DNA from 3 places in the Catenibacterium faecis genome. Region 3 is predicted to be linked to each of the others. Evidence: riboswitches for the same ligand, from Rfam matches in the RefSeq annotation. Region 3 holds a riboswitch; each other region holds the start of a gene.
What was found. Region 3 has a riboswitch for thiamine pyrophosphate ahead of thiM (hydroxyethylthiazole kinase). Riboswitches for the same ligand answer to the same signal wherever they lie in the genome.
Positions count from the first base shown of each region.

Region 1: another riboswitch for thiamine pyrophosphate. It lies ahead of thiC (phosphomethylpyrimidine synthase ThiC); the one in region 3 lies ahead of thiM (hydroxyethylthiazole kinase).
Region 2: another riboswitch for thiamine pyrophosphate. It lies ahead of H8909_RS08040 (energy-coupled thiamine transporter ThiT); the one in region 3 lies ahead of thiM (hydroxyethylthiazole kinase).

Region 1 is NZ_JACRWG010000038.1:16,925-25,027, forward strand. It holds gene H8909_RS08935 (GNAT family N-acetyltransferase) at 1-310, opposite strand, end outside; gene pdxR (MocR-like pyridoxine biosynthesis transcription factor PdxR) at 404-1,795, shown strand; gene H8909_RS08945 (DUF2798 domain-containing protein) at 1,948-2,394, shown strand; gene H8909_RS08950 (ECF transporter S component) at 2,496-3,092, shown strand; gene H8909_RS08955 (flavin reductase family protein) at 3,116-3,676, opposite strand; gene H8909_RS08960 (arginase family protein) at 3,673-4,401, opposite strand; gene H8909_RS08965 (6-phospho-beta-glucosidase) at 4,492-5,916, opposite strand; gene H8909_RS08970 (hypothetical protein) at 6,274-6,555, opposite strand; TPP riboswitch at 6,727-6,836, shown strand; gene thiC (phosphomethylpyrimidine synthase ThiC) at 6,883-8,103, shown strand, end outside.
Region 2 is NZ_JACRWG010000031.1:21,870-29,972, reverse strand. It holds gene H8909_RS08050 (PDDEXK nuclease domain-containing protein) at 1-948, shown strand, start outside; gene H8909_RS08045 (acetate/propionate family kinase) at 1,109-2,299, opposite strand; TPP riboswitch at 2,399-2,500, shown strand; gene H8909_RS08040 (energy-coupled thiamine transporter ThiT) at 2,546-3,091, shown strand; gene H8909_RS08035 (DUF402 domain-containing protein) at 3,232-3,795, shown strand; gene tsaE (tRNA (adenosine(37)-N6)-threonylcarbamoyltransferase complex ATPase subunit type 1 TsaE) at 3,776-4,222, shown strand; gene tsaB (tRNA (adenosine(37)-N6)-threonylcarbamoyltransferase complex dimerization subunit type 1 TsaB) at 4,215-4,820, shown strand; gene rimI (ribosomal protein S18-alanine N-acetyltransferase) at 4,811-5,248, shown strand; gene tsaD (tRNA (adenosine(37)-N6)-threonylcarbamoyltransferase complex transferase subunit TsaD) at 5,248-6,261, shown strand; gene H8909_RS08010 (redox-sensing transcriptional repressor Rex) at 6,254-6,898, shown strand; gene asnS (asparagine--tRNA ligase) at 6,904-8,103, shown strand, end outside.
Region 3 is NZ_JACRWG010000004.1:49,160-57,262, reverse strand. It holds gene fabF (beta-ketoacyl-ACP synthase II) at 1-978, shown strand, start outside; gene fabZ (3-hydroxyacyl-ACP dehydratase FabZ) at 965-1,393, shown strand; gene H8909_RS02570 (biotin--[acetyl-CoA-carboxylase] ligase) at 1,393-2,061, shown strand; gene H8909_RS02565 (MarR family winged helix-turn-helix transcriptional regulator) at 2,116-2,571, shown strand; gene thiD (bifunctional hydroxymethylpyrimidine kinase/phosphomethylpyrimidine kinase) at 2,869-4,287, opposite strand; gene thiM (hydroxyethylthiazole kinase) at 4,274-5,074, opposite strand; TPP riboswitch at 5,108-5,208, opposite strand; tRNA gene H8909_RS02550 (tRNA-Leu) at 5,455-5,537, opposite strand; tRNA gene H8909_RS02545 (tRNA-Lys) at 5,545-5,620, opposite strand; tRNA gene H8909_RS02540 (tRNA-Thr) at 5,626-5,701, opposite strand; tRNA gene H8909_RS02535 (tRNA-Val) at 5,709-5,784, opposite strand; tRNA gene H8909_RS02530 (tRNA-Glu) at 5,790-5,865, opposite strand; tRNA gene H8909_RS02525 (tRNA-Asn) at 5,868-5,942, opposite strand; gene H8909_RS02520 (tautomerase family protein) at 6,081-6,422, opposite strand; gene H8909_RS02515 (RNA-guided endonuclease InsQ/TnpB family protein) at 6,616-7,779, opposite strand.

The DNA of each region.
Region 1 (8,103 bases), on a different contig from region 3:
CCATATCCAATACTATCTGTCTTTGATAGAGATCATCCATCAACTTTAAAGTACGTCCTCCATACCCATGAGAACGAAGTGATGAACAGATTGCGAGATAGAATAAATAAACACATGTATCAGATGTCATTGTCATAAAGAATCCAACAAATATATCGCCATCATAGACACCATAAAGATCTGATATACCAGTTTGAGATAAATCAATCATTCTTTCAATAGAAACACGTTCTTCTTTAGGAAATGCTTCATTATTAAGATCTTCTAATTCCTTAAAATTCTCTGTAATTCTTTTAGCCGTTAACGCCATAGATTATCCTCCATTAATATGATTATTCTATGCTGTTTTCTTCTTTTTTTCAAATGATTACGTTATAATGATTAGAAAAGAAAGGATGTATCTATGCTTACATATAGTTTTGATGAAAATAATCATAAATCTCTCTACCAGCAATTATATACATTTATTAAGAACGATATTCTAGAGGGACATCTGACAGCAGATGAGAAGTTACCTTCTAAGCGTACATTTGCGAAAAATCTAGGTATTAGTATTATTACAATAGAGAATGCCTATGCGCAGTTAATGGCTGAAGGATATATTTATTCTTTACCTAAGAAAGGCTTTTATGTATCTCCGATTAATAATAAGACACCACTTATTCCTGCCAAGATGATTCATAAACCTTCTATTAAGAAAGAATCCTATTGGTGTGATTTCTCTTCTAATCAGACACCAGCCCATTTGTTTCCTTTCACAACCTGGTCAAAACTTATGAAGGACGTATTAAATGAACACCAATCAGAACTAATGATTAATCCTCCAGTAGGTGGTATTTATGAATTAAGAGAAGCGATTTCTCATCATTTAAAAGAATTCAGAAATATGGATGTTGAACCAGAAAGAATCATTATCGGTGCGGGTACTGAATATTTATATGGATTACTCGTACAATTATTAGGTTTAGATCTTGTCTATGCCGTAGAGAATCCTGGTTATAATAAAATATTAGATGTTTATTCTAGTTTGGGAGCAAAATGTGTTCCTATAGATATGGATGAGCAGGGAATACTAGTCAACCAATTAGAAGATTTAGATGTAGATATTGCACATATCTCTCCTTCTCATCATTTCCCAACTGGTATTATTATGCCTGTATCTCGACGTTATGAATTACTTGGATGGGCAAATAAGAAGGAACATCGCTATATTATAGAAGATGATTATGACAGTGAATTACGTTTAAGTGGACAGCCTATTCCTGCCCTGCAGAGTATTGATTTAAGTGAAAAGGTCATTTATATGAATACCTTTACTAAGACTCTTGCCTCTACAATTCGTATTAGTTATATGGTGCTTCCTCATCATTTATTAGAACTCTATAATAAGAAGCTCTCTTTTTATGCCTGTACAGTCTCTAACTTCGAACAATATACTCTTGCATCATTTATTAATGAACATTATTTTGATAAGCATATTACTAAATTACGTAACCATTATCATAATAAGCGTGATGCGATTGTAAAAATGTTAGAAGAAAGTAGTTTAAAGGATATGATTACTATTTCTAAGGAAGATGCTGGTCTTCATTTCCTTATCACAATTCATACACATATGTCTGATGAAACACTTATCAATAAATTAAAAGAAGAAGGAATCCATCTAAGAGCTATTTCTCATTACTATCTTAAGAATATACCTCATACATCACATACCTTCATTATGAACTACTCTTCTATCGATTTAGATAAGTTACCACAGGCTATAGAAATATTAGAAAAAATACTTTATTGACATATTTTCTAAAATATATTAAAGTAAGTCATGCAAAAAAAGAATATTGATTTAGGGTATTATTGGAAACGCACAAGCATGGCTTGATAACGAACAACACTTATATTAAGTGTTGTTTTTTTTGTGTAATTTCAAGAAAGGAGCATTTTATAATGCCTAAAACATTTAAACAAAATTTATTATTTACAGCCATGATGTCATTCTTAATGGTGTATGTCATGATTCTCTTCAACATCTCATTAAATATCGGAGGAATGACAAACAAGGTCTTTTTGCTTGCCTTCCACGAAATGATTATCATGTGGCCTGTCGCTTTCTTTTTAGAACTACTTGTTGTAGATTCTTTAGCACATAAGCTTGCTTTCCGTTTTGTACAGCCTACAGATCGTCCTATTGTGATTACTCTTGCAATTTCATGTATGATTGTTTGTATCATGTGTCCATGCATGAGTTTAATCGCAACTGTATTATTCAAGAACATCGATGTTTCAGTCTGGTTCCAGACAACATTCATGAACTTCCCTGTCGCATTATTATTCCAGATTTTCTATTGTGGTCCTCTGATCCGTTTCTTATTTGGAAAAATCGTACATGAATAAGGTCAGTTTTAAAACTGACCTTATTTTTTTAGTTGATAACTGAGTATTTATATAATGTCAGAATGTATGTATAGTGTTATTCATCAAAGGGGGAGTTTTATATGAAAGAAAATAAAACATTAAAAATTGCAGTAACAGGATTGATGGCGGCTTTAGCTTATATCGCCTTCACATTCCTACAGATTAAGATTCCAACACCAGGAGGAACTACTTCATTCCATTTAGGAAATACATTCTGTGTATTGGCTGCTTTATTATTAGGTGGTGTTCCTGGTGGAGTTGCAGGCGCAGTTGGTATGGGTATTGGTGATTTACTTGATCCTACTTATGTAGTAGTTGCACCAAAGACATTTATCTTAAAGTTTTGTATTGGGGTTATTACAGGTCTAGTTGCACATAGAGTATTCAAGATCCAAAAACTAGAAGGTAAGCAGTTAGTGATTGGTGTAGTCGCTTCTACATTTGCAGGTTTATTATTTAATGTGATTGCTGAACCACTATTCTCTTATTTCTATACTTCAGTATTACTTGGTGCACCTTCTCAAGCTGCTTTAGCTCTTGCATCTTGGAATGCAGTGACTACTATTACTAATGCAGTCATTGCGATTGTGATTTCCTCAGCACTTTATTTAGCTTTAGCACCTACATTTAAAAAGAGTGGTTTATTAGATAAATTACATACAGTTAAAAAAGACTAATTAAAAAGGACTTCTATGAGTCCTTATTTTAGTTTAAGACCATCTTTAAAAGCACGGCCAACAACCTTTCCTAAACCTACATATTGATTATTAAAGGGATCAAACGTGATAGGTTTTACTTTAGATACATCGACTCTTCCTGTTTCATCTAAGACACGTTCATCTACAGATACATTGACAATTTCACCTTTCATGATTTCTGTATCTAAATCATAGTCCTTGAGACGACATTCTAGACATATAGGTAATTCATTGATAATAGGTGCATGTACTTTACTAGATGGCGTATAAGTAAAACCTGCTTTTTCTAGTTTATTGGGTTCCTTATGCCCTGATACAACACCCACATAATCACACGCTACTACATGATCTTCATCTGCAATACTGACAGTAAAAGCCTGTGTTTTTAAGATATTCTTGACTGTTTTATGTCCACTAGAAAGACTCAATGAAATTTCCATTGTATCGCTAATGCCACCCCATGCTGCATTCATTAAATCAGGATGATCATTCTTATCAAAACTCCCAATCATATAGACAGGCTGTGGATAAGTAAGTGCACGTGCACCAAAATCTTTTCTCATTTCTTTTGTCTCCTTTTTAATATTTTCATAGCAGTTTGATAAAGTGCATCATCAGAAAGATTATTGATTCTTTCCGCTTTTATATAAGTAGGATAATCATCAATATCAGGATCATCACCACATATATCAATACCAATTACTTCACAGTTTTTTAGGAAGTGCGCTAATACATCCTCTAACATCCCCAGTGACATATCTCCTTGATTCCAGTTTGTCATGGCATATCTTTCATCTAAGACATCCTTATCTATAGAAATATAAACAGGATATTTCGTTTCAAGAGGAATAGTAGCACCTTGATCAAGTTCTTCTATGCTGAAACTTAATACTTTATTCCGTTCCACTGATTTTAAATCATGTTTACTTGGTCCTATTAAGTATAATCGATGAAGAAAAGGATTTTGTAAAGCTTTTTTAGCCCAGTTTCCACAGCTAAGCATATCTCCTACAATAGAAGATTGCATGTCTGTATGATGATCAATCAAAACAAGATCAAAAGGTTCATAAATAAAATCAGTCATCAATTTAGTGATGTAATGATAATCGCCTGAATCAATAAAATGAATACCAGAAATACCATTCTTGCTTATCATCTCTTTTAATTGTTTTTCTGCATGTTGATCACAGAATAAGCGTGTTCCTTCAATGTCACTACAATCATAATAAGTTAACTGTGGATAATCCCCTTTATAGGAATGAGTAAAATCAAATACATAGTTACGCATCTTTATCACCTGTTGATAATTATAGTCTTTATTTAGCACTTGTCAAATCCGACTGCTAAAAAAGAGATAGCCGCAGCTATCTCTTGAGTATTATAATTCTTCACCGTTTGTTTCAATAACGTGTTTATACCAGTAAAATGATTTCTTCTTACTTCTAGAGAAGTCCCCTTCATGGTTATTATTATAGTTAACATAGATGAAACCATAACGTTTATCATATTCACCAGTAGAAGCAGATACGATATCAAATGGAGACCACATAGTATAACCTAAAAGATCAACACCATCATAAGTGACTGCATCTCTCATTGCTTCAATATGTGCCTTTAAGTAATCAATACGATACTGGTCATCTACAGTACCATCTTCTTCTTTCTTATCATAAGCACCAAAACCGTTTTCTACAATCATCATTGGAAGTTCATAACGATCATAGAACCAGTTTAAGCACCAGCGTAATCCTAATGGGTCAATCTGCCATCCCCAGTCAGAAGCCTTCAAGTATTCATTTCTTACAAAGTCTTCATTAAAGTAATCAAATGTCTTTTCATTACGTCCCTGATACTTAGTTGCGAATGACATGTAATAAGAGAATCCAATGTAATCTACTTTACCTTCACTTAAGATTTTCTTATCCTCTTCAGTAATGAAATCGTATCCTTTTCTTTCAAACTTCTTTAAGATATAGTTTGGATAATGTCCTCTTGCATGTACATCAGTAAACCAATATTTCTGATGCATAGCACCTAAGGCATTCATCATATCTTCTGGTTTTGGAGAAGCTGGATAAACACCATTCATACCAATCATACAACCAACCTTTAAGTCAGGATTGATTTCATGAGCTGCCTTAACTGCAAGTGCTGAAGCGACTAATTCATGATGTGCTGATAAATACATTAAATATTCAGCATCATCACCTTCTTTTAATAATACAGCACCTTCCTGGATTAAGTTATGCTGAGTCGGATCAGCCTGGTTATTGATTTCATTGAATGTCATCCAGTATTTTACTTTATGCTGATATCTTTCAAAACATACCTTTGCGAACTTCACAAACATATCAATGGCTTTACGATTTCTAAATCCTCCATATTCTTTTGCGAGTGCCCAAGGTAATTCAAAATGTGATAATGTGATGACTGGTTCAATACCATATTTTAATAATTCATCAAATACATCATCATAGAACTTTAAACCTTCTTCATTAGGTGTTTCTTCATCTCCTCTTGGGAAGATTCTTGTCCAGGCAATAGAAGTTCTAAATGCCTTGAATCCCATTTCAGCAAGTAATGCGATATCTTCCTTATAATGATGATAGAAGTCTACACCTACATGGTTTGGATAATCTTCTCCAGGAAGAACACCATCTGTTAAACGTCTAGGTGCTCCTGTTACGTTATCTCCCGCTGTTTCTACATCTGTACAGCTGATTCCTTTTCCGCCTTCCTGCCAGGCACCTTCACACTGATGAGCAGCCACTGCGCCACCCCATAAAAAGTCGTCTCTAAACATTGTCTTATCTCCTTTTCTCTTTCTAATAATTATAAATAGAAATGAAAGTGATTTCTATAATTTTCAGAAATAGAAACCAAACTCTCGTAAATATGTTTCATCTTTACATTATTAGTTCACCAATCCAATAAATAAGTGATATTTTGTTGACAAGATGTCATAAAATAACATGAAATACTTCTAACAAAAAAACTCTATAAACCTATTAACAAGATTCATAGAGCTGATGATATCACTAATCCAGCTGACAACTTTGTTAGTGATATACACATTACTTAAGAAGTTAGGACTCTTCTAAAAAGTCCTCCCTCAATGAAAATCATATAATAAATAGAACCAAAAAGAAAGCATAAACATCTATTTATCACTTTCTTCCTCCATAATATAATATAATTTATCACCTAATTCTTCAGTTGCATATCCTAACTCATTTGGTTCACCATTCTTATAAAATCCATATTCGAGATTCTTATCTAATACATAATTACGTATCTGGTTAAGTTCTGCTTCTTCCAACTCTCTATCTGCGTTAATATATTCAATCACTTTCTCTTTAGAATATCCATCTTCTGGATTCAAATCTTTCATCAACAATAGTTTATTCAATAATTTGAGATCATCTTCTGGTAATTTATACATTGTTTCCTCCATATACCTACTTTTCTCGTTATTATTTTATCATAGTTTATAATTATGAGAATGTTTTCGTTATTACGCTATTCGTTTAAAATTTCACAATAATTTTGTAACATTTTTTTAATGAAAGCGTTGCATTTTATTTATATAAGATGTAATATACCACTATCAACCAAATAAAAAAAGGGGAGCTGCCGCGACGGCTGAGAAGAAATACGATCGGATTTCGACCCATAAAACCTGATACGGATAATGCCGGCGTAGGAATTTTGTTTTTTTAGGTATACATGCTCAGGTATACCTTTTTTTATTGTTTAAAGGAGGAAGTATATGAGTTACACAACACAAATGGATGCTGCAAGACAGGGAATCATTACACCTGAAATGGAAATTGTAGCCGCAAAAGAATCTATGGATGTAGAAGTATTACGTGAACATATTGCGAAAGGACATGCTATTATTCCATGTAATAAGAATCATACTTCTATTGATCCAAGTGGTATTGGTTCAATGTTGAAGACTAAGATCAATGTCAACTTAGGTATTTCTAGAGATTGTAAGGACATGGATGTAGAAATTGAAAAAGTGAATAATGCAGTCAAGATGGGTGCTGAATCCATCATGGATTTAAGTTCTTATGGTGATACACGTACTTTTAGAAAGAGATTAACTAAAGAATGTCCTGCTATTATTGGTACAGTCCCTATTTATGATGCTGTAGTTTATTATCATAAGGCTTTAAAAGATATTACTGCAAAAGAATGGTTAGATATTGTAAGAATGCATGCTGAAGATGGTGTGGATTTCATGACTATTCATTGTGGTATTAATAGAGCTATGTATGAACGTTTTAAGAATAATAAGCGTTTAATGAATATTGTTTCTCGTGGTGGTTCTATCATGTTTGCCTGGATGGCTATGACTGGAGAAGAAAATCCATTCTATGAACATTATGATGAAGTCTTAGATATCTGCCGTGAATATGATATTACTATGAGTTTAGGTGATGCATGTCGTGCTGGATGTTTAGCTGATGCAACTGATGTGGCTCAGATTGGTGAGTTAGTGACTTTAGGAGAATTAACACAGCGTGCATGGGATAAAGATGTACAGGTGATGATTGAAGGTCCTGGTCATATGCCTTTAAATCAGATTGCCGCTAATATGGAAATCCAGAAGACAATCTGTAAAGGTGCACCTTTCTACGTATTAGGCCCTCTAGTAACTGATATTGCCCCTGGTTATGATCATATTACTGCTGCCATCGGTGGTGCTATTGCAGCCACTTATGGTGCATCATTCTTATGTTATGTCACTCCTGCAGAACATCTTCGTCTGCCTAATCTAGATGATGTTAAAGAAGGTATTATTGCATCCAAGATTGCAGCACATGCGGCAGATATTGCGAAAGGCATTCCTGGTGCTATGGATTTAGATAATAAGATGGCCTGTGCGAGAAAGAAGCTGGATTGGGAAGAAACATTCAAGTATTCTATTGATCCAGAAAAAGCAAGACGTTATCGTGCTGAAGCAGCACCTGAAAAAGAAGAT
Region 2 (8,103 bases), on a different contig from region 3:
GTAAATTCTGCTATGGTAACAACTTATTGGGAAATTGGAGAACAGATTTTTAAAGCATGTGGAGAAAATGATCGTGCAGAATATGGAAAGAGATTATTGGAATATCTTTCAAAGCAGCTGACAGCAGAGTTTGGAAAAGGTTTTGATAAATCAAATCTTCGTAAGATGAGGCAGTTTTATTGCACTTTTCCAATTCGAGACACACTGTGTCCTGAATTGAGCTGGTCACATTATCGTGTCTTGATGCGTATAAATGATGAACAGGTACGAACGTTTTATATGGAGGAATGTGCAAAAGCAGCATGGAGTGTTCGTCAGCTAGAACGACAGATTAACACGTTGTATTATCAGCGTGTTTTAGCAAGCCAGGATAAGACTGCAGTTGCAAAAGAAATTCAGACAACGGAGCCAAAACCAGAATATGAGAAAATAGTGAAAGATCCTTATGTCATGGAATTCCTGCAAATTCAGCCGGACACTCATGTGTATGAAGGAGATTTGGAAAAGGCATTGATTGATCATCTTCAACATTTCCTTTTGGAACTTGGAAGAGGATTTTCCTTTGTAGCACGCCAAAAGAGATTTACATTGGATGGACAAGATTTTTTTATTGATCTTGTATTTTACAATTATATTTTGAAATGCTTTGTTCTTGTTGACTTGAAAATGGGAAAACTGACTCATCAGGATTTAGGACAAATGCAGATGTATGTGAATTATTATACTCGTGAAATGATGAATAAAAGTGATACGCAGCCTATAGGGATTGTACTTTGTGCAGATAAGGGAGATTCTATTGTAAAATATACACTTCCTGAAGATAATCACCAGATATTTGCATCGAAATATTTCACCTATCTGCCGTCAGAGGAAGAATTGAAACGTGAATTAGATTTGAAAGAATTTCACAAAAAGAATGAAAATGAAAATATAAATCAGCATTTCTAGAGTTGACAATCAGGTATTCTATAATTAGAAAAATAATTACGTCAGTGTGGGATTTTTGATATCCAGTACTGGCTTTTTTAGATTCTGTAAAAAAACGTTTAACGATACCACATTTTTATAACAAAAAATGAGCATCGCCTTAAAGCGATGCTCACTTATCTTATAAGTTTAATAATTCTTTTGTATCTCTTGCAATCACTAATTCTTCATCAGTTGGTATTACGAATACCTTGATCTTAGATTCAGGTGCAGAAATTAATCTTTCACCATGACCTTCTACATTAGCCTTATCATCTAATACGATGCCTAATGCTTCTTTTATTAGATCAATAATTGCTTCTCTTGCGATAAAGCTGTTTTCACCAATACCAGCTGTAAATGAAATTGCATCAACATGTCCAAGTTCTACAAAATAAGAACCAATATAATCAGCAACACGTTTTCTAAACATGTTAAAAGCTAATTCGGCTCTTTGGTTACCAGCATCTTTTGCATCAATGATATCTCTCATATCACCAGACACTCCAGATACACCTAATAAACCAGATTCCTTATTTAACATCTTGAATACAGTCTTCATATCATATCCAAGATTTTCAATTAAGTGGTCTACAACAGATGCATCAATATCACCAGAACGAGTTGCCATCATGACACCAGCAAGAGGTGTAAGACCCATAGAAGTATCAATAGATTTACCATCCTTTACAGCACAAAGTGAAGCACCTGCACCTAAATGACATACAATAATATTAGCATGTTCAGGGTTGCCTAATAATTCCTGAGTACGCTTTGATACATAGTAATGAGAAGTACCATGTGCACCATATTTTCTAATCTTGTTTTCTTCATAGAACTTATATGGAATTGGGTAAACGGCGTTTTCAGGTTTAATAGAGTGATGGAATGCTGTATCAAATACTACAACAGCACCTGCAGTAGGAATAGCTTCCTTGAATGCTTTGATACCAATAATATGTGCAGGGTTATGAAGTGGTGCAAGTGGTGATAATTCATCAATCTTAGCGATCACATCATCATCTACAACACAAGACCCATCAAAATAAGGACCACCTTGTACAACACGATGACCAATACCCTTGATTTCATCTAAATGTTCAACAATCTTCTTTTCAATTAATGTATCAAGTAATACTTGTACTGCTTCCTTGTGAGTAGGAACTGCAAAGACCTTCTTATCTTTAGTACCATTATACTTGATAGTGAAGATTGAATCTTCCATACCGATTCTTTCAATAATACCAGAAGTGATAACACTTTCAGTATCCATTTCAAATAACTGGAACTTCAATGAAGAACTTCCACAGTTAACTGCTAAAACTTTTGACATGCTTATATCCTCCTAAACACCCCTATTATAAACAGAAACCCCTAACATTTCTACTACAAATTTAGATTACGTGACAAAAAGAATGTTCTGTAATATAATCATTACTGCCAGGGGCGCATTTATTGCTGAGATAGGTGAAAGCCTTGTCCCTTAGCATCTGATCTGGGTAATACCAGCGTAGAGAGGCCGTACTTTTTTAGTGACTTCTTTGCGTCATCTTAGTCATTGGAAAGGGGAGATTTATAAATGAATAAGAAGACATTATCCACTAAAGCAATTGCTTATGTTGCATTATTTATCGCTATGCAGTTAGTTCTAGAAGTACTATTTAAGGTGGTTCCAGGACAGCCAGAAGGTGGTTCTATTACTTTAAGTTTATTGCCAATCGTACTTGCAAGTTATTTGATGGGTGCACAGTATGGAATTATTGTCGGTGTTGGTGCCACTGCTATGCAGTTTGTATTAGGTCTTGCTTCATATTATGGACCTTGGTCTGTTGTATTAGACTATCTTGTACCATTATCAGCACTTGGTATTGCAGGCTTTATTCCTAATTTTAAATTAGGTAAGACTGAAGTTTACACAGGTATTTTTGTAGGAATGATTCTTAAGTTTATTTCACATTTATTATCTGGTGCTGTATTATTTGCAAGCTATGCACCTAAGAACATGAATCCTTGGGTTTATTCATTCTTATATAATATTGGTTATAATGTAGGTACACTTATTTTAACTTATGTAGTGTTTGCACTTATTTATCCAAAACTTCAGAAAGCATTTAAGGCTATTTAACAGTGGGAAACCACTGTTTTTTTACTTTTAACACAAAACGATCACTTAAAAAGGCTTTATTTAGGAAAAAACAGGTGAGGTTTATGTACATTTCACCTGTTTTTTGCTATGATATTCGATAGGTTGAAAGAGGTTTGATTATGAAGAATTCATTAGTGGGGCAGGATGTGCTCATCCATTGCTATAAACATGACGGTAAACCACATCGTACGTGGTCACGCTGTAAGATATTAGAAGAAACAGATCGCCATTTTATCGGTATAAATAATAATACATTAGTTACAGAATCAGATGGTCGTTCCTGGGTCACTAAAGAACCAGCTATCTGTTATTTTCCTAAGGATAGATGGTATAATGTCATTTGTATGATTAGAAGTGATGGTATCTATTATTATTGTAATATTGCCTCTCCTATATTATATGATGGAGAAGCACTTAAATATATTGATTATGATTTAGATTTAAAGGTATGGCCTGGCTATCGATATAAGGTATTAGATGAAGGTGAATATGCGGCTCATCGTATTAAATATCAATATTCAGATGAATTAGATGAGATATTCCATGAACAGCTCAATCGTTTGATTGTGATGACGATGAATGCATCTGGCCCTTTTCGTGCAGGATTTGCCCAGGAGTGGTATAATAAGTATCAGCAGATGATGAAAAATAGAGGAACTAAAAATGATAAACTTAAAAAATGAAGCTGAAATGATTGCTTTTGGTAAACGTATTGGAGAAACAATCTTTCCCCATTCTATTATCACGTTAACAGGTGATTTAGGGGCTGGTAAGACTACATTCACAAAAGGAATAGGACAGGGACTTGAAATCAAGAAGATCATCAATTCTCCAACTTTTACTATTGTGAAGGTTTATTCTGGACGTATGACCCTCTATCATTTTGATGCATATCGCCTAGAAGGGGCAGATGATGATCTGGGCTTTGAAGAGATGTTTGAAGATGATGGCTTATGTGTGATTGAATGGCCACAGTTTATTGAAGACATTATTCCAGAAGAAAGATTAGAAATAGAAATAATAAAGAATGAAGATGAAACACGTTCTTTAAAACTTCATCCTATCGGTGAAAAATATGAGAACTATGTGAGGGAGGTTACGCATGATTAGTTTAGTGATGGATACATCAAATAGTTATTTAGCTGTAGGCTTATATCAGGATAATGTGTGTCTAGAAGCCTTCCAGGAAAAAGGTTCTAGAAGACAATCAGAAAAAGCAATTCCTACATTAAAGGAAGTGCTTGATCGTCATCATATTGCATTAAAGGATGTCAATGAAATGATTATCACATCAGGACCTGGCTCTTACACAGGTGTCAGAGTGGCTATGACAATTGCCAAGACACTTGCTGCAGTATCTGATGTAAAGATTAAATCTGTTAGCTCTTTAGCCGCTTATGCAGGTATGAATCAGGCATTAAGTGTTATTGATGCAAGAGGACATAAGGTCTTTGTTGGTGTTTATGAAAATGGTCTTCCTTTAATTAAGGAACAGGTCATGACTTTAGAAGACTTTGCACAATTACGTGCTGAATATGAAGACTTTGAACTTGTAGGTGAAGTAGGCTGTCTTGGATTAAATGAAAAAGAATGTGATCTTTGTGCTAATATTTATGCATTAGCTCAGATGGCTGATCCAATCAAGAATGTTGATCTATTAGTACCAACTTATATTAAAGATGTTGAGGCTAAAAAAGCATGTTATTAAGAAAAATGCAGGAAGAAGATCTTGATGAGATTGAAAGACTAGAAGGGTTATTGTTTTCCCCTGCCTGGTCTAAAGAAGATTTTCTTCATGAATTAAAGACAAATGATTATGCTCATTATTATGTTCTTGTAGATGACAAAATTGTTGGTTATGCAGGATTCTGGTATGCTTATGAAAACTGTGAACTGACTACAATTGGTATTGATCCAAATTATCAGGGAAAAGGTCTTTCTAAGTTATTGATGGATTATGGATTAAAAGAAGGACATAATAAAGGATGTATGAATTATAGTTTGGAAGTACGTGTATCAAATGAACGTGCGATTCGTTTATATAAGAAGTATGGCTATGAGATATGTGCTATACGTAAAGATTATTATGCAGACCATGAGGATGCCTATCTCATGGTAAGAAAGGAGGAAAAATAATGGCTGTTATTCTAGCTATTGAATCAAGTTGTGATGAAATGAGTGTTGCAATCCTTAAGGATGGAAAAGAGTTATTAAGTCATGTTGTTGCATCACAGATTGATATCCATAAACAATATGGTGGTGTTGTTCCAGAAATTGCCAGTCGTAAACATGTTGAATGTGTCAGCACTGTTTTAAAGGAAGCACTTAGTCAGGCAGATATTTCTATTGAGGAGATTGATGCAATTGCAGTCACTAAAGGACCAGGACTTGTAGGTTCTTTGCATGTTGGAATGCAGGAAGCCAAGACATTGGCTATTTACTTAAATAAGCCTTTGATTGGTGTACATCATATTGCGGGGCATATTTATGCCAATGAACTAGTAAATGATATTGAATATCCTGCAATGGCATTAGTTGTTTCAGGAGGACATACAGAACTTGTTTATATGAAAAAGGAATTCTCTTTTGAGGTCATTGGTACAACATTTGATGATGCGATTGGAGAAGCCTATGATAAGGTAGGACGTGTTTTACATCTTCCATATCCTGGAGGACCTGTATTAGATAAAATGGCACATGAGGGAACTCATAGCTATACACTTCCTAAACCACTTGATGATGGAAGCTATAACTTCAGCTTCAGTGGCTTAAAGAGCGCTGTCATCAACTTAAAGCATAATGCAGACCAAAGAGGAGAGGAAATCAATGGCAATGACTTAGCCTGCTCATTCCAGGATGTGGCTATGGATACGATTGCTTCTAAAGCTTTAGCAGCTGCTCATGATCTTGGTGTAAAACAGATTATTGTAGCAGGTGGTGTAAGTGCGAACAAAGGTCTCAGAGAAAAAATGAGTACAAGTGATATTCCTGTTATTTTTCCACCATTGAAGTATTGTACAGATAATGCAGCAATGATTGCGTCTGCTGCAAGTATTATGTATAAATATAATATGTTTGCCCCTTTGGACTTATCTGTTAAGCCGGATTATGACTTAGAGGCAGAAAGTGTAGGAGATAACTATGAGTAATGAAAAGAAACAGAAAATTTCACGTGCGACGATGACACGTTTTCCTGTTTATTTGAAGGCTTTAAGAGTTATGGGACATGAAGGTAAGGAAAACTTCTTATCGAGTGAACTTGCAGAAGTTACTCATATCCAGGATACGACTATTCGTCGTGATTTTGGCTTTTTGCCTCAGAAGAATACACTTGGTAAAAGAGGCTATGGTTATGATACAAAAGAGATGATTGAAACACTCAGTGATTTCTTAGGTTTAGGACTTGATGAACCTATTATTCTCATTGGTGTAGGTAACTTAGGATCAGCTATTTTGAAATATAACCGCTGGAAATATACAGTGGGACAGATTGTCTGTGCTTATGATAAAGATGCTAATATTGAAGGTGAACGTTTTGGTGTCAAGATTCATAAGAGTGATGATTTGGAAAAAACATTCCCTAAGGACTGTAAGATTGCGATTCTCGCAATTTCTGATAATGTACAGGAAATGGTGGACCGCTTAGTAGCATTAGGGATTAAAGGCATTGTAGACTTCACCCACTCTCATTTCATTGTACCTCAGGGAGTAGAAGTACAGAATGTGGATGTTGTTGTCGCAATACAAGAATTAGAATTAAAAATGAAATCAAATACAAAGGAGTAAGAAGGATGTTTGAATTTATGACAGTAAGAGAACTTTATGAAATCTGTCGTGCAGATAACGCTGTAGAAACAGATAACGTAGAGTATGTAGAATTAGAAGGATGGGTAAGAACAAATAGAGATAGTGGTAAACTAGGATTCATCGCATTAAATGATGGTTCTTATTTTAGAAACTGCCAGGTTGTTTACTTAAAAGAAAAATTAAAGAACTTTGATGAAGTTTCACATATCTCAACTGGTTCAGCTATTCATGTATTAGGTAAATTAAAATTAACACCTGATGCAAAACAGCCATTTGAAGTAGAAGCCACTGAAATTATTCTTGAAGGTGACTGTGATAGTGATTATCCATTACAGAAGAAGAGACATTCTTTTGAATTTATGAGAGAAATCCCTCATTTAAGACCAAGAGCAAACTCATTCTATGCTATCTTCAGATTAAGATCTGTATTATCTATGGCTATTCATGAGTTCTTCCAGGATCAGGGATTCGTATATGTACATACACCAATCATTACATCTAATGATGGTGAAGGTGCTGGAGAAATGTTTAGAGTCACAACTATTGATGATACTGATTTCTCTAAGGATTTCTTTGAAAAAGAAGCATACTTAACAGTAACAGGACAGTTACATGTAGAAGCATTCGCTATGGCATTTAGAGATGTATATACTTTTGGTCCTGCATTCAGAGCTGAAAACTCAAATACATCAAGACACGCCAGTGAATTCTGGATGGTAGAACCAGAAATCGCATTTGCGGATCTTGAAGATGATATGTGTTTAATTGAAGAAATGGTTAAATATTGTATTCAGTACTGCTTAGATAATGCTCCAGAAGAAATGAAATTCTTTGAACAGATGGTTGACCATGATTGTATCAACCGTATCACAAAGGTTAGAGATTCTCACTTTGCACGTATGACTTATACAGAAGCTATTGATCATCTATTAAAAGCTGATGTGAAGTTTGACAACAAGGTTGAATGGGGTATTGATTTAAATGCTGAACATGAACGTTATATCTGTGAAGAAGTTGTAGGTGGTCCTGTATTCTTAACAGATTATCCAAAAGAAATCAAAGCGTTCTATATGCGTTTAAATGATGACAACAAGACAGTTGCAGCATGTGACTTATTAGTACCAGGCATCGGTGAATTAGTTGGTGGTTCACAGAGAGAAGAACGTTATGATGTTCTTGAAAAG
Region 3 (8,103 bases):
GATATCAACAATATTGATTCTCATCGTTTTGGAGTGATTGTATCAAGTGGTATTGGTGGTTTAGGTTCTATCGAAAAGAACTATCAGACAGGAGAAAAGAGAGGTTTTGATAGAGTATCTCCTTTCTTTATTCCTATGACTATTTCTAACTTAGCAGCTGGTCATATTGCGATTGCTTATCATGCACAAGGGTTATGTACCTGCCCAGTAACTGCATGTGCAGGTGGTACAAATGCGATTGGTGATGCATTTAGAAATATTCGTGATGGTTATCAGGATGTCATGATTGCAGGTGGTTGTGAAGCATCTGTGACTCCTTTAGGTATTGGTGGATTTACTTCTATGAAGGCTTTAAGTGATGCCACTGATCCAAACCGTGCTTCTATTCCTTTTGACAAAGAAAGAAATGGATTCGTCATGGGTGAAGGTGCAGGTATTCTTATTCTTGAAGAATTAGAACATGCCTTAAAGAGAGGTGCGCATATTTATGGTGAAATGACTGGTTATGGTGTAAGCTGTGATGCCCATCATATTACTGCCCCACTTCCTAATGGTGAAGGTGGTGCTTATGCCATGCAGAATGCATTAGATGATGCAGGTATCAGTTATGATGTGATCGATTATATTAATGCACATGGTACTTCTACTCATTTAAATGATTTATGTGAAACTGAAGCGATTAAATCAGTATTTAAGGAACATGCATACAAGCTTGCGGTAAGTTCTACTAAAGGTCATACAGGGCATTGTTTAGGAGCTGCAGGGGGTATTGAAGCAGTACTATCAGTATTGGCCTTAAAGCATAACTTTATTCCTCCTACTTTGAATTATCAGGTAAAGGATGAAGAATGTGATTTAAATGTAGTACCAAATATTGGTGTTAAGAAAGATCTTCATTATGTCATGAGTAATTCATTAGGTTTTGGTGGACATAATGCAAGTATTATATTCAAGGAGTATGACAATGGAACTAAATAGTAATGAAATCGCGAAAATTAATCCTCATCGTTATCCATTTGCGCTTGTAGATCGTATTACTGATTATAAGCCAGGAGAATATGCGAAAGGCATTAAGTGTGTCAGTGTAAATGAAATGCAGTTTATGGGACATTTCCCTGAGCATCATGTGATGCCAGGTGTATTGATTGTAGAAGCTTTAGCACAGACTGGATGTATTGCGATATTAAGTCAGGAAGAACATCAAGGTAAGATTGTCTTCTTTGCAGGAATCAATAAATGTAAGTTTAAAGGACAGGTCATTCCTGGAGATGTGATGGAATTAGAATGTACACTCACAAGAATGAGAGGTAAGATCGGTATTGGTGAAGCAAAAGCAACAGTCAATGGTAAAACTGTTGTACAGGCTGAACTCACTTTTGCGATAGGTGACTAATGAAATATATAGAATTTGAAGAAATTGATTCTACTAATACGTATATTCATGATCATTATCAGGAATTAGATGATGATACAATTGTCCGTGCACATTATCAGACTCATGGTCGAGGACGTTCTAATCATATCTGGGAGGCAGATAAGAATGAACAGCTTCTCTTTAGTTATTATATGAAACAGAACGTGGATCCTTTAAAAGTGTCTGCCATTATGGCTTATGCGATTGTGACAGTTCTAAGAATGAAACAGATCAATGCATTCATTAAGTGGCCAAATGATATATATGTAAATAATCAGAAGATTGCAGGTATTCTTGTAGAGACGATTTATGAGAATACTTTACAGGGTATTATTATTGGGACAGGTCTCAATGTAAGTAAGGGTTCTTATTATTCTCTATCTGATGTGATAAATCATCCTATTGATAAAGAAAAGCTGATGTTAAATATTATTGATACATTTAAAAATATGCTTCATATGCCTTTTGCATCTTTATTAGATGGCATGAATCGTCATTCTTATTTAAGAGGTAAGACAATTCCCTATAAAGAGTATGGTTTAGTGAAATTCTTATATCTAGATGAGAATTGTCATCTTGTGATAGAGGATGAAAACAAGAAAAAACATACGATTCTCTTAAATGAATTATCATTAGGTCGTATATAATCAGTCTTCTCAAATATGTGATAAAATTGTAGAATAGAGTCAAGGAGTGGAATTATGGACGCGAAAAAGAATAATTTAATGGATTCTATTAATACAGTTTTTAAACTCGCCATTAAAGTACAGGAAGATTATATTAAGTATAGTCCTTTTCCTGAATTATCAATGAATGAAATGCATATTATAGAGGCTGTAAGTAAGCAGCAGTTTCCTACTATGACAAATGTTGCAAAGACATTAAAGGTAACTGTAGGAACATTAACTACTAATGTGAAGACTATTGTGAATAAAGGTTTTCTTACAAGAGAACGTTCTTCTGCAGATCATCGTGTCACATATCTACGTATTACTGATAAGGGATATCAGGCATTAGAGGTTCATAACCAGTTCCATAGGGATTTATCTGAACTTTATAGTCAGCATATTCCTGATGAAATGATTGGCTGGGTATATGATACAATAGAGAACGTCATAGAAGACTTAAAAGAATACCAGAAAAAACTTAACAAATAATATAACCCCCTATAGAAGTTAATTCTTCTATAGGGGGTTCTTTTAACTTAATTTATTTCATTTTAACTTTGCGAATGTTAATGTGTAAATTTTTAAGTTAAATAAAAAAATCCTCCAGATGATATATCTAGAGGATATTCATAAGATGTGCCCACCTTCAAGTAATAGATATATTACTCGAAGCAGCAAAATAAATAATATGAGTATAAACCACGCTTTGAATTCTTTCATGCCCTTAACCTCTTAAAAGAGATTATATCAGGCAGTTATGGAATTATTGTGTATTTATCAATATTTTTAGATATTGTAGCCATGATCCATAGGACCACTTCCCTGACCTAAATCTAACATAGCACCTATCGCACCAGAAAGATATGTTTTAGCATTTTTAACTGATTCTTCTAGTGTATAGCCTTTTGCTAAGTTGGATGCAATCGCACTTGATAAAGTACATCCTGTACCATGTGTATTACTGTTGTCTATTCTATGTCCTTTAAACCAAGTACCCTTTTCACCATTGTATAGGTAGTCATTGGCATCATTTAATTGATGTCCACCTTTGACTAATACAGCGCAATGATATGTGTCATAGATCTTCTTAGCCGCTATTTCCATATCTTCTACAGTCTTAACTTCCATATCAGTGAGTACTTCTGTTTCTGGAATATTAGGAGTAATGACTTCAGCAATAGGAAGTAATTCTTCCTTTAATGTAGAAATAGCTTCATCACTAATAAGCTTTGCGCCACTTGTCGCAACCATGACTGGATCTACCACAATATGCTTCGCATCATAATGTTTCAACATTTCTACAATAGTATGAATAAGTGCTTTAGAAGACACCATACCAATCTTAACAGCTTCAGGATAGATATCATCAAATACAGCACGAATCTGGCTTTCTAAGAACTTTGGAGTAACATCCATAATATCTGTCACACCCGTTGTATTCTGGGCTGTGAGGGCTGTAATAGCGCTCATACCAAATACTTTATTAGCAAGCATTGTCTTTAAGTCTGCTTGTATTCCTGCACCACCACTAGAGTCACTACCGGCAATAGTTAAACATGTATGCATTGTTTCATAAAGTGCATCTACACGCTTCTTTAAATCAATAGTAGCCTGTTTGATATTCTTCTGACCAAATAAAGCACTAATAACCGCAATACCATCAATACCTGTATCTTTAAGTAATAAGCAGTTATCATAACTAATTCCACCAATGGCTACCATTGGAAGATCCACTGTTTCAGTCATTTCTTTTAAACGCTTGATACCTAATACTTCTGCATCATCTTTAGAAGATGTAGGGAAAATAGCTCCTACACCTAAATAGTCTGCACCTTGTTCTTTCGCAATTCTTGCTTCTTCTATAGTATGTGCACTCACACCAATGATCTTATCTGGTCCAAGAATTTCTCTTGCCTTCACACATGCCATATCATCCTGACCTACATGAACACCATCTGCATCTATTTTCTTAGCAAGCATGACATTATCATTAATAATAAATGGTACATCAAATAAACAACATAGTTCTTTAATATTCTTTGCTTCTTCATAGAAAGAGGCTTCATCTAGGTCTTTTTCTCTTAGCTGAAGACAAGTAGCACCACCCATTAAAACATCTCTTACCTGCTCATATAGAGTCTGTTCTCCTGTCCAATGACGATCAGTCACAGCATAGAGTCTCAACATATCATTATTGAACTTCATATTTACCACTCTTTTCTAATTCTTCATCAGTCATATTGAATAATGCATCAATTAAATAAGTACGAAGTGTTGCATTACCTTCGCCTTCTTTTAATTTAGATGCACCAATTTCACCCGCAATACCCATGGACATAACAGCTGCCGCAGCACTATCTACACTATTTTCTACTGTTAGGAAACAGCCTAAGATACCTGATAACATACATCCTGTACCAGTAATAGCACTCATCTCTTTGCATCCATTATTGATCATATAGCACTTATTACCATCTGTGACATAATCTACAAGACCAGTCACAATAATAATAGTATTGAGTTCTTTTGCGAATGCTTTGATATCATCAATGAGATCATGTGAGTTCTTCTGATCTTCTGCAGATGCATCAACACCTTTAGTATGACCTGTACCAGCCATTAAAGTCTTGATTTCTGAAATATTCCCTTTGATAGCATCAAAATGAATCTGTTCTAATAGTTCTTTACATGTATTAGTACGTAAATCAGTCGCACCAGCACCTACTGGATCTAATACAGTAATATGCTTACATGCATTAGATGCCTTACCTGCTTCAAACATAGAAGCAATCTTCACCTGATTAAGAGTCCCAATATTAATATTTAATGCATTACTGATAGAAGTCATCTGAGCCACTTCTGTGATCTCATCTGACATAATAGGACTGCCTCCAATGGCAAGAATCGCATTGGCTACATCATTCACTGTTACATAGTTAGTGATGTTGTGTACTAATGGTTTTACTTCTCTTAATTTCTTAATGTAGTTCATATTCTTTTCCTCCATAAAAAAGAGCACGCTGAAAGAAGGTGCTCATAAAATTCCTACGTTGGCATTATCCAAATCAGGTTTCATGGTCAAGACTTATGTCTACTCTCAGCAAATTAGCTCCCATTTCAATTATAATAATATGTTAAAACAATCAGTTATGAAATACAAGGGATTTCATGACTATATACATATTTACTACTCTATCCTAGAGTATTATAATATACACATCATTCTGTTATAGCTTCCCAAAATATATGAGATACTAATGAGCTTCCCCTCATCAAATTCTCTTCTATAATGGAATGTAATCTACCATTTTGGTAGATTTTTTATTTTTAGGCATAAAAAAACACCGAATACTTCGGTGTTTGCATTCAGAATGGTGCGGGTGACAGGACTTGAACCTGCACGCCGAAGCACTAGATCCTAAGTCTAGCGTGTCTGCCAATTTCACCACACCCGCATCAAGATGGTGACTCGCAGGGGATTTGAACCCCTGACCCTCTGATTAAAAGTCAGATGCTCTGCCATCTGAGCTAGCGAGTCACTAATGGTGCCGACTAGAGGACTTGAACCCCCAACCTACTGATTACAAGTCAGTTGCTCTACCAGTTGAGCTAAGTCGGCAAAAAAATGGTGGAGGTTAACGGGCTCGAACCGCTGACCCTCTGCTTGTAAGGCAGATGCTCTCCCAACTGAGCTAAACCTCCATATATGGTGACCGGTACGGGATTCGAACCCGTGAATGCATGCGTGAAAGGCATGTGAGTTAACCGTTTCTCCAACCGGCCACTGGCGCTTGAAGAGGGATTTGAACCCCCGACCGATCGGTTAACAGCCGATTGCTCTACCGCTGAGCTATTCAAGCACTTCAGAATGCTTGTTTATATTACCATGCAGATACACCTTTTGCAACCCTTTTTTTGAAAAAATTGCATTTTTTTGTGTTTTTTTATTATGTTTAGCTGTTTTAAGACAAAAAAATAAGATTTTGCTAGGCAAAATCTTATTCGTAGATACCACCGTGACCCCATTTTTCAAATTCAGAGATAGTAACATACTGATTTGAAGCAGGAATCTTTGTAATTTTCACTAAAGCTTTAGTAAGTTCAGCTACAAACTGTTCCTTCTGTTCATCTGTATAATGACCTTTTAAGTATAATGTGATCATCATACAATTTGCTTCCTGGCCTTTAAAATAAATAAGCTGATTGTCTTCAATATGAATCATGAATGTATCTACTGATTCACCAGGAAATACTGTGATTAACTTTCCTACAGTAGTTTTTAATTCAACTTCCTGAGAAAGAGTCAATGTCTTGTTTGTACGTAATGCTAAATATGGCATAATTCATTCTGCCACTCAAAATGTGATTAAATATACTCACATCGAGATAATGTAAGTTCTCACGAACATTACTTACTATTTCATTGTGTATGCTTTCGATTGACAAACGTCATATCTACTCACAAGTTCAAGTACACTTCATAGTCGTAAATTCCCGAAATAGCCTTCGGTACATACCTACGTTTGCGTTTGTTTATGCAACTTCGTAAGTGGTAGCATCTCTCAGATTAAGTGCAGCATTGAAATCTCTGTCTTCGATATAGCCACAGTCACATTTGAAAACTCTATCTGAAAGCTTTAAATCTTTTTTGATATGCTTGCAGCAATGACATGTCTTAGATGATGGGAACCATCTATCTGCTACTCGAAGTTCAATTCCGTTCTCCTTGCATTTAGCTTGGAGCTTTGTTTTAAATTCATAAAACTTCTGCGAAGCAACTGCCTTTGAAAGATGCTTGTTCTTCATCATTCCTGATACGTTTAGATCTTCAATCGTTATATAAGATGGCTTGGTTTTCACTATCTCTGCGATTGTCTTATTGATGTAATCAGTACGAATATTGTCTATTCTATGATGAAGTTTCTGTATCTTAAGCCTCTGTTTCTGTATATTTCTTTTTTGAGTGGACTCTCCTTTCTTTAGATTTTCATACTTTCGAGAAAGACTTCTCTGTTCTCGAACAAGCTTTTTTTCAAGCTTCTTTAATTTTGCAGATTTATTGATGTTCTTATAAGTTTTTCCGTTAGAGACAATCGCAAAGTCCTTTAATCCAAGGTCAATACCGATTCCTTCACTGGAATTATTGGCTGACGTTTTGTCTGGGATTTCTATAAGAACTGAAACATAGTATCTATCAGCTTTTATTGAGACATGACCGCTCTTAATTACGTTTCCATCTTTTGTAGTTGGAATATATCCTTTCTCTTTGATGCGTACCCAGCCAAGTGACGGAATCTTGAGTCTGTGTCTTTCACAGTGGCAATCTTTTGGATTATTCCTTACAAAATACATTTTCACATCAGATCTGCCTTTCTTCTTAAATTTTGGAAAGGCACTCTTGTGATTAAAGAATCTTTTAAATGCGGTCTGTCCGTCATTTACTGCCTGTGTTACCGATTTTGAATAAGCTTCCTTGATCCAGGAATATTCTGGATGACTCGGAAGATACTCATTGTTAAGCCATACTCTAAACTGGCTGCTGCTCATAAACTTTTTTCCATTTTCATGAAGCTCCTTATTATGAGCAAGATAGAAGTTATAGATAAATCTGCAAGTACCTATTGTTTTACGAATCCTGACTTTCTGCTCCTCTGTCGGATTTATTTCCGTCTTGAAGCTCTTCAGCAATTTCCTCATCCCTTTCTATCTGTTTTTTTTATACTTACGAAGCCCATACAGCCTGCATGAGAACACATGGAGTATTGAAACAATATCCTCATGAGTTCTCCATCTGATTTCTAATCTAATTATAGAACAAATAGAAAATTTATGCATCAAGTTCAGCTTCATGAACACCGTTTATTAGGCGTTAAAAAAATTTTCACTAACCTGTGGTCTGAGGGTATTCAAATTATGGTCTTGATTTTCCGTTCCATTACTTCATCTAATAAATCGTTACACGGTTTGCATAATCTTCAATACACTGGTCTACAATAATTCTTTTGCATTATAAAACTATCT